Regions from separate parts of the Enterobacter sp. UPMP2052 genome, predicted to be linked through region 1. Evidence: predicted binding sites of a transcription regulator. Region 1 holds the regulator's gene; the other holds the start of a gene.

Region 1 (4,472 bases):
GCGCTTATCGCCCGGGCATTAACAGGGCGGCTTGTTTTCCCCCGAAGTCTCTGAATCATGGCCAAAGAACAAACGGACCGTACGACACTAGACCTGTTCGCGAATGAGCGTCGCCCGGGACGACCCAAGACGAATCCGCTTTCGCGTGATGAACAGCTGCGTATCAATAAACGCAACCAGCTTAAACGCGATAAAAATCGTGGGCTTAAGCGTGTCGAACTGAAGCTCAACGCTGACGCTGTCGATGCGCTAAACGAGCTGGCCTCCGCCCGTGATATCAGCCGCAGCGAATTGATTGAAGAGATGCTGATCGCTCAGCTCAACGCGTTACGCAGCAAGGCATAAGTCTGAAAAACCCCCGTATTTCCCTTTTCATGTAGCACAGAGTGCAGTCCTGCGCGATAGCTGTTTCCGCAGGGTTGCCAGTTCTGCTATTATTGCCCTTATCCGTGGACAAATTGCGCCACCATACCATTAAGTTTCAAGAGGTTATTTTACTCATGGCAATCATCGGCATTTTCTTCGGCAGTGATACCGGCAATACCGAAAATATCGCAAAAAACATTCAAAAACAGCTCGGTAAAGACGTTGCCGATGTACATGACATCGCCAAAAGCAGCAAAGAAGACCTCGAAGGTTATGACATCCTGCTGCTGGGTATCCCGACCTGGTACTACGGCGAGGCGCAGTGCGACTGGGACGATTTCTTCCCGACGCTCGAAGAAGTGGACTTCAACGGCAAGCTGGTCGCCCTGTTTGGCTGCGGCGACCAGGAAGATTATGCGGAATACTTCTGTGATGCGCTGGGCACCATCCGCGACATCATTGAGCCACGCGGCGCGGCGATTGTCGGCCACTGGCCAACGGCGGGCTACCACTTTGAAGCGTCCAAAGGCCTGGCAGACGACAACCACTTCGTGGGTCTGGCTATCGACGAAGATCGTCAGCCAGAACTGACCGCTGAGCGTGTCGAAAAATGGGTGAAGCAGGTCCGTGAAGAACTGAACCTCGACGACATTCTTAACGCCTGATTTTCCTGCGGCGCAACTGCGGTTGCGCCCGCATGCCAGGTAAAACCGATTAAATTAATTGCTACAAACTTTTAACTTTTTCGCTCAGACCTGTACAATATCCCCCTGATAAAAAGTGGGCTCCATCGAACAAGTTTGTTGGTGATACCACGTTTTTATAAGCATACTTTGCCTGAGACTTGCAGTTTTCATTTAGCCATGGCAGTTCTATAATGAGACGCATTATCCCAGGTGCATTTTCTGTCACTTCTTCTTTTGAAGTGAAACGTTTAGCAACAGGACAGATTCCGCATGACCGACAACAATACCGCATTAAAGAAGGCTGGCCTGAAAGTAACGCTTCCTCGGTTAAAAATCCTTGAAGTGCTTCAGGGGCCAGACAATCACCATGTCAGTGCGGAAGACCTTTACAAGCGTCTTATCGACATGGGCGAAGAAATTGGGCTGGCAACCGTTTATCGTGTGCTGAACCAGTTTGATGACGCGGGCATTGTTACCCGTCATAATTTCGAAGGCGGTAAATCTGTTTTCGAGCTGACCCAGCAACACCACCACGATCATCTGATCTGCCTCGACTGCGGCAAGGTCATTGAGTTCAGCGATGATTCTATTGAATCACGCCAGCGTGAAATTGCCGCGCGCCACGGTATCCGTCTGACTAACCACAGCCTGTACCTGTATGGACACTGTGCGGAAGGCGATTGCCGCGAAGATGAGCACGCGCACGACGCGAAATAAGCAAACTTTCATACTCTGAGCCAGCCGCAAGGTTGGCTTTTTTTTTGCCTTAAAAAGCCCAGTGGCGCTGCGCTTACCGGGCCTACGGGCGATGACACCTCTGTAGGTTCGGTAAACGCAGCGCCACCGGGCGTCAAACAGCGCTATTGGTTATTATTACGAATTTCCTGCCAGATCTTATCGCAACGCTTCTCGACTTCCTGCTCGTTACCGGTCTGACGCGCCTGAATACAGGCCTGGTAATCCATCACGCGGACATTCTCCTGCGTCGCGAACTGTTCATGCGCTTTCTCTTTCTTCAGCACATTCAGCACGCTCTGGCAGGCTTCAACTTTCTCCGGCGAGCCTTGCGCGGTATTGATACAGGCGCTATAGGCCTCTTTCAGACGCGAATCTTCTTTCGGGGCCTGAGGCTGCGCACAGGCCACCAGCCCTGTTGCCAGCATCGCGACCATGACTACTTTTCTTTTCATCTGCCGTCTCCGTTTCGGCGGGCCACGCCCGCCGGGGTTTCATCAGAAAATAGTGAATGGCGCGATGACCATGAATTTCACGTCACGTTCATCCTGGAAGATATTGCCGTAACCGCCCGCATAGCTTGGGATATCGGAGTGGTTGTCATACTGCGTGAAGTGCAGTTTGAACATGGTGCCCTTGGCACGCCCGTCCTGCAGGGTGTAGCTAGCATCCAGACTGTAGGAGGACTCTTTCAGGCGGTAATTAGGATCGTAGTACGCATCCGGGGTTGCCATATCAGCAGGCTTCGCGTCCCACGCGTAAGCATAAGAAGCACCGACCGCCCAGCCTGGCAGATTCCAGTTTTTCAGGTCATACATTGCACCGAAGAAGACGGCTTTTTCACCGTCGGCGTTGAAGTCAGAGCGGTTATCCCACCAGATATCCAGACGACCGTTTGATGAGGCGTATGTTGGGGTCATACGCTGCAGGAAGTAACCCTGCTGCCCTTCCGCCTTCACCCACGTCCCTTCCAGACGCAGGTCAACCTGGCCCACCTTGTAACCGAAGGTCAGCGCCTGCAGCCATGCGGTACCGTCGTAGATATCGTTAACGGTGCCGTTGCTGGCTTTATCACGCGTGCCATAGAACTGATAGCTGGTGCTCAGCGGGCTGCCCACAACGTCGAATTTGTAGCTGGCTTTCGCGAAATACTGATCGATATAGCCTTCAGCCTGTCCGAAGGCGGCTTCCAGTACCAGGTCGTTTTTGAAGTCATACTTCGCACCCAGGGAGTGGAGGTAGTCCACTTTAGTGGTTTTATCGTTCTGGTAGAACTTATCCATCTCAATGTGCCACGGCGCTTTGTACTCGTTGGTCCACATATAGGAGAAGCTCAGCGCCCCGGCGTCACCGTAGTCAAAATTGGCCCCCGCTTCTGCGCCCTGATAGGTACCCGGCATGAAGCTCCAGTGTGGGGCTAGCAGCGTCTGTCCGGTTGGCTGAATATAACCTGCGCGCGCCCATACCGGGCCGTATTTGAATTTCGCCGCGGCCTTATAGAGGCTGATGCCGCTCTTATCCCCGGACCAGTCTTCGTCATAGGCTTTATTGCTGGAGGAGAATGCGATTTCGTTCGGGTGACCGCTGTCGCCGTTTTCCGCCATTTCTATTGCGGTAAACGCCGCAATATCCAGGCCAAACATATCCGCGGCATAACCCGACTGGAAGTCCAGGTTGGCGTTCCAGGTGGAGTGTGAAAGGTTGGTTTTGTATTTGTCTTCAGTGACGTCTTTACGGTCACGCTCACGCTGCCAGTAATAAATTCCGCCCGTGAGGGTTGAATCATCAATGAAACCTTCTGCTTTAGCCTCTGGCGCAATCACCAGGCCCGACATTGCTGTCACACCGGCAATTGCCAGCGCCAGCGCACTACGTTTGCCACTGAACGTACGCATAGATTATTCCTCTTTGACGAATTAAAAACGCCTGAACGGCGAAAAATATAAAAAGACCTAATGGTCAGGGGTAGTTAGAAATACCCTCGAATTAACTACCGTCTTTAGGTTATTTTTCGCGACGCGAATTATCAATGCTTTTTCGTGGGCAAAACTCAGGATTATGACGAAGTGCACATAATTAGTAGTGCTTTGTAACATTTACGCCGAAGCGAGTAATGGCGGGGGGAAGCGCGATTTTTCAATGGCTAAGGGTTAAAAAACCTGTCTGTTAATTCCTCTTTACTGTTTTCGGGTATATACAAACTTTATTTAAAAAAATAAGTAGCACCGCATTGACCAGTTATTTTGACTTCCGTTATTAAAAGCGTTCTTTAACGGCATGATCGTTAAATAAAAAAACGCCGCAATTAGCGGCGTTTGTTTCTGATTGACCAGTGCAGCGATATTATTCGCCGATTTTGGCCCAGGTATCGCGCAGACCGACAGTACGGTTAAATACCGGTTTTTCCGCAGTGCTGTAGCGGCTGTCCAGGCAGAAGTAACCCTCACGTTCAAACTGGAACGCTTTGCTGGTTTGTGCGGCTTTCAGCGACGGTTCGGCAAAGCCCTGCTTGATCACCAGTGATTCCGGGTTAATCGTTGACAGGAAGTCTTCCGCAGCGCCTGGGTTAGGCACGCTGAACAGACGGTCATACAGGCGGAACTCAACCGGCAGCGCGTGCGATGCGCTCACCCAGTGGATAACGCCCTTCACTTTACGGCCATCCGCCGGGTCTTTACTCAGCGT
Region 2 (4,472 bases), 1.9 Mb from region 1:
AAAAACCGCTGGTGGAAGCACGACAATGGCTATCATCGCGGCTGGGACAAACGCAAAGCCTATGAACGCGGCTACCGTGAAGGCTGGCGCGATCGCGACGACCATCGCGGTGGCAGAGGTCACGGCAGAGGCCATGGTCACGGCCATCATCATTAATGAACAAAGGAGCCTCGCGGCTCCTTTTTCTTTTTGCTTTTTTTTATTTATAACCCTAATGCCGTTCCTGCCAGCAGCCACAGGTTGAGCACCACCACCACCACCACGATGGCCCACCCCGCTCTTTTCACCAGCGTGGTGTTCACTAACTCCCCCATCAGCGATTTGTCACTGGTAAATATCAGCAGCGGCACCAGCGCCAGCGCGATACCAAAACTCAGTAAGACCTGACTCATCACCAGAATACGGGTGGGATCCAGCCCCATCAAAATGACGATGAAGGACGGCAGCATTGTGACCGCGCGACGTACCCAGAGCGGAATATGAAAGCGCACAAAGCCCTGCATTACCACCTGCCCGGCCAGCGTACCCACCACGGTTGAGGAGAGGCCGGCAGCCACCAGGCTAAGCCCGAAGATGGTCGCCGCGGCGTGGCTAAGTAAGGGTTCGAGAGTCAGATAGGCCTGATCAAGATCGGCGACGCCCGTATGGCCATTAAAATGGAAAGCGGCAGCTGCGGTTGCCATCATCGCCAGGTTCACAAATCCGGCAATGGTCATGGCAATCGCCACGTCCCATTTGGTGGCGGAGTAACGGTCTTTACGCGTTCCGCCGTGCAAATCCTGGGTTAATGAAGAGTGGAGATAGATAACGTGCGGCATGATGGTTGCGCCCAGCACCCCTGCCGCCAGGAATACGGCTTCGGTATTAGGCAGGCTCGGGATCGCCATCCCTTTACCGAGCTGCACCAGATTCGGCTGAGAAAATACCAGCTCAACAATATAGGCTGCGGCCACAAACAGCAGCAGACCACCAATCACCTTTTCGAGCGGTTTTTGCCCGCGACGCTGCAGCATCAAAATCAGGAACGTCGCAATCCCGGTCAGCACGGCACCCTGCAGCAGCGACACGCCTAAAATCAGCTTGAAGCCGATAGCCGCCCCGATAAATTCGGCGAGATCGGTCGCCATGGCGATAATTTCCGCCTGGATCCAGTACAGCCACACCGCCGGACGCGGATAGTGGTCGCGGATCTGCTCCGCCAGGTTTTTACCTGTGGCGATACCCAGCTTTGCCGAAAGCATCTGGATCAGCATCGCCATGAAGTTGGCCCAGACTACCACCCACAGCAGCTTATAGCCGAAGCTGGCCCCGGCCTGAATGTTGGTCGCAAAATTACCCGGATCGATATAGCCAATAGCAGCAATGAACGCAGGTCCCATTAACGCGAACCGCAACTTGCGCGCTGCTCTGCCACTGCTACCCTCTACGCGACTGTTTGTCATGTCTGCCTCTGGAAATATAGCCTTTGCTATGTTTTATGCTATCAAAATGAGAATGATTATCAAGACCATTTAGGTGGTTAAAAATGATTTCATTGATAGCTAAGAACAATAGGTGGGCAGGTGGTGCGACATCACAGATTGTGAAAATGCGCAGTCATTTGTGAAGCGTAGCACACAAACTTAACTTTTCACTCATTTACCTAACATAACAAAAATGTATTGTTGATCACTATTTTTGAGACTCGTCACAGGATGTAACTATAGTGTGGCCTTGATCTCGTTTTCTTTGCGCTTGTTACATAGAATGTGCACGGAAATTAAACCTGCCTCATATTTGGAGCAAATATGGACCGCGTCCTTCATTTTGTCCTGGCACTCGTTGTCGTTACTGCGCTTGCGTTGCTGGTCAGCCATGACCGCAAAAAAATCCGCATCCGCTTTGTTGTTCAGCTTCTGGTTATTGAAGTTTTACTCGCGTGGTTCTTCCTGAACTCCAACGTGGGACTCGGCTTCGTCAAAGGCTTTTCCGAAATGTTCGAAAAACTGCTCGGTTTTGCCAACGAAGGGACCAATTTCGTCTTCGGTAATATGAACGATCAAGGCCTGGCGTTCTTCTTCCTGAAAGTGCTGTGCCCTATCGTCTTTATCTCTGCGCTGATTGGTATTTTGCAGCACATCCGCGTGTTGCCTGTTGTTATCCGCGCTATCGGTACCGTGCTGTCAAAAGTGAACGGTATGGGCAAACTGGAATCTTTCAACGCCGTAAGCTCCCTGATCCTCGGTCAGTCTGAGAACTTTATCGCGTATAAAGACATCCTCGGCAAAATGTCCCGCAATCGTATGTACACCATGGCTGCAACGGCGATGTCTACCGTTTCCATGTCGATTGTTGGCGCATACATGACCATGCTGGAGCCAAAATACGTTGTTGCGGCACTGGTTCTGAACATGTTCAGCACCTTTATCGTTCTGTCTCTGATCAACCCGTACCGTGTTGAAGAGGGCGAAGAGAACCTGCAGATGGCAAATCTGCATGAAGGTCAGAGCTTCTTCGAAATGCTGGGTGAATACATTCTGGCGGGCTTTAAGGTTGCGATTATCGTTGCGGCAATGCTGATCGGCTTTATCGCCCTGATTTCAGCCCTGAACGCCCTGTTCGCGGCGGTGCTCGGTATCTCCTTCCAGGGCATTCTGGGCTATATCTTCTACCCTGTTGCCTGGGTAATGGGTGTTCCGGCTCACGAAGCGCTGCAGGTCGGCAGTATCATGGCCACCAAGCTGGTGTCTAACGAATTCGTTGCAATGATGGATCTGCAGAAAATTGCCAGCACGCTCTCTCCGCGCGCAGAAGGCATCCTCTCTGTGTTCCTGGTTTCCTTCGCCAACTTCTCATCCATCGGTATTATCGCCGGTGCGATTAAAGGTCTGAACGAAGAACAGGGCAACGTGGTTTCTCGCTTTGGTCTGAAGCTGGTGTACGGTTCGACGCTGGTCAGCGTGCTCTCCGCCTCTATCGCGGCGCTGGTCCTGTAACCCATACCGTGAAATAAAAACCGGGAGCCTTGTGGCTCCCGGTTTTTTTATGCCTGCAATTCGCTTAGCGGCGCGGGTTTGCCGATGAGATACCCCTGCAGATAATCCACCCCGAAGCGCAGCAGCATCTCCCGCTGCTCCGGTGTCTCTACATATTCAGCCACCACGCAGAGCGATTTCGTCTTCGCCAGATTGCATATTGACTGGACGATCATCGCGTCCATGCTGTCACTACAGATATCTTTGACGAAGCAGCCATCAATCTTAATGATGTCAGCCTGCAGGCGTTTGAGGCGCTCGTAGTTGGCGTATCCCGTGCCAAAATCATCGATTGCTATGCGGAAGCCATACTCCCGAAGCGTCTGGATATTTTTAATGCTCGCCCCGGAATTAGAGAAGGCCTGCTCTTCGGTTATTTCGATGACCACTGCATTTGGGCTGACAAAATAGCGCTCAAAGAGCTGAATTATCTCGCTCGCCGCCTCTTTTTGCATCAGCGTCAGCGGCATCAGGTTGACGGAGAAACGCGTTTCGGCGTGTGGTTCCGGGTGGTTCTTAAGCCATTCCAGAAGGCTTTCAACCACGCTCATATCAAACCGATGGCTCAGGTTAAACTGGGCAACAAGCGGGATAAAGCGGTCAGGTGTGATGATTTCGCCCTCGCTCTCTATACGGGTCAAAATCTCGTAATACCCCTTCCCCTGCGCGTTCTGGATGGGCTGCGCGTACAGACGAAGGCCACCTTCTTCGAGCGCCCGCTTAATGCGGCCCAGCATCAACACCCGATCCGTTGTCTGGCCCGAGACGGTCTCCAGGCTGTTGGTCAGCCCCAGAACGCGGTGGTTGGCGCAGGATTGTTCTGCAAGCCAGCTCAGCTGGCCCAGCATAGGGTGCAAGTGCTCACCGCCTTCCACTTCGCCCCACGCTGCACCGAACTCGATTTCCAGCGCCGTTTTGTTCCAGATAATCTTCCGGCTGTTCAGGTGATCCACCATGTACTGGAGCCGCTCGGACGGTTCCGGCCCAAGTAACACCACAACCAGCTCGCTACCGGGTAGCTGAAAAAGTTTTTCCTCTTGTTGCAAATAAGGCTGAAGGGTGGCGGTGACCGATCGTTTGCAATGTACCCGCATCAGTATGCCGTAATGGCGACTGAGGAACTCCAGGTTGTCCATCCGCAGACAACAGACTTTGGCGTCGGGGTGGTCCTGCAGGTAGTCTTCCAGTGCGCGGATGTTGGGTAACCCGGTCAACGGATCGGTGAGCGCCCTTTCCTGCCAGCCCTGCTTCATCCATTCGCTGCGGCGGTAGATCTTCGACATATAGAGCAGGCAGATAGCAAATGAGATCAGCACCGACAAGATAAAGGAGAGCGAGTAGCCCGTTTCTACGCCATTCAAAAAGTTGTAGTTGTAGGTCAGCAGCATCAGGGCTGATACAGCCCAGAGCAAGGAGATCAGCGCATAGCTCAGACGGCTTATCCCCAGCGTGAAGAGG

The links. The regulator Fur, encoded in region 1, represses iron uptake genes when iron is present. The targets are predictions, from matches to a motif close to ATAATAATGAGAACNACTATCAA.
Region 2: ACWKX3_RS00775 (Nramp family divalent metal transporter) is a predicted target of Fur. The motif match lies at 1,483-1,505, and genes of this name have one in related genera.

What each region holds. Positions count from the first base shown of each region.
Region 1 covers NZ_JBSKJR010000001.1:2,036,619-2,041,090, forward strand. Annotated here, with positions in the region: gene ybfE (LexA regulated protein) at 58-345, shown strand; gene fldA (flavodoxin FldA) at 501-1,031, shown strand; gene fur (ferric iron uptake transcriptional regulator) at 1,323-1,769, shown strand; gene chiQ (ChiQ/YbfN family lipoprotein) at 1,913-2,242, opposite strand; gene chiP (chitoporin ChiP) at 2,285-3,682, opposite strand; gene glnS (glutamine--tRNA ligase) at 4,131-4,472, opposite strand, start outside.
Region 2 covers NZ_JBSKJR010000001.1:162,566-167,037, reverse strand. Annotated here, with positions in the region: gene ypeC (DUF2502 domain-containing protein YpeC) at 1-156, shown strand, start outside; gene ACWKX3_RS00775 (Nramp family divalent metal transporter) at 204-1,442, opposite strand; gene ACWKX3_RS00770 (NupC/NupG family nucleoside CNT transporter) at 1,788-2,975, shown strand; gene ACWKX3_RS00765 (EAL domain-containing protein) at 3,023-4,472, opposite strand, start outside.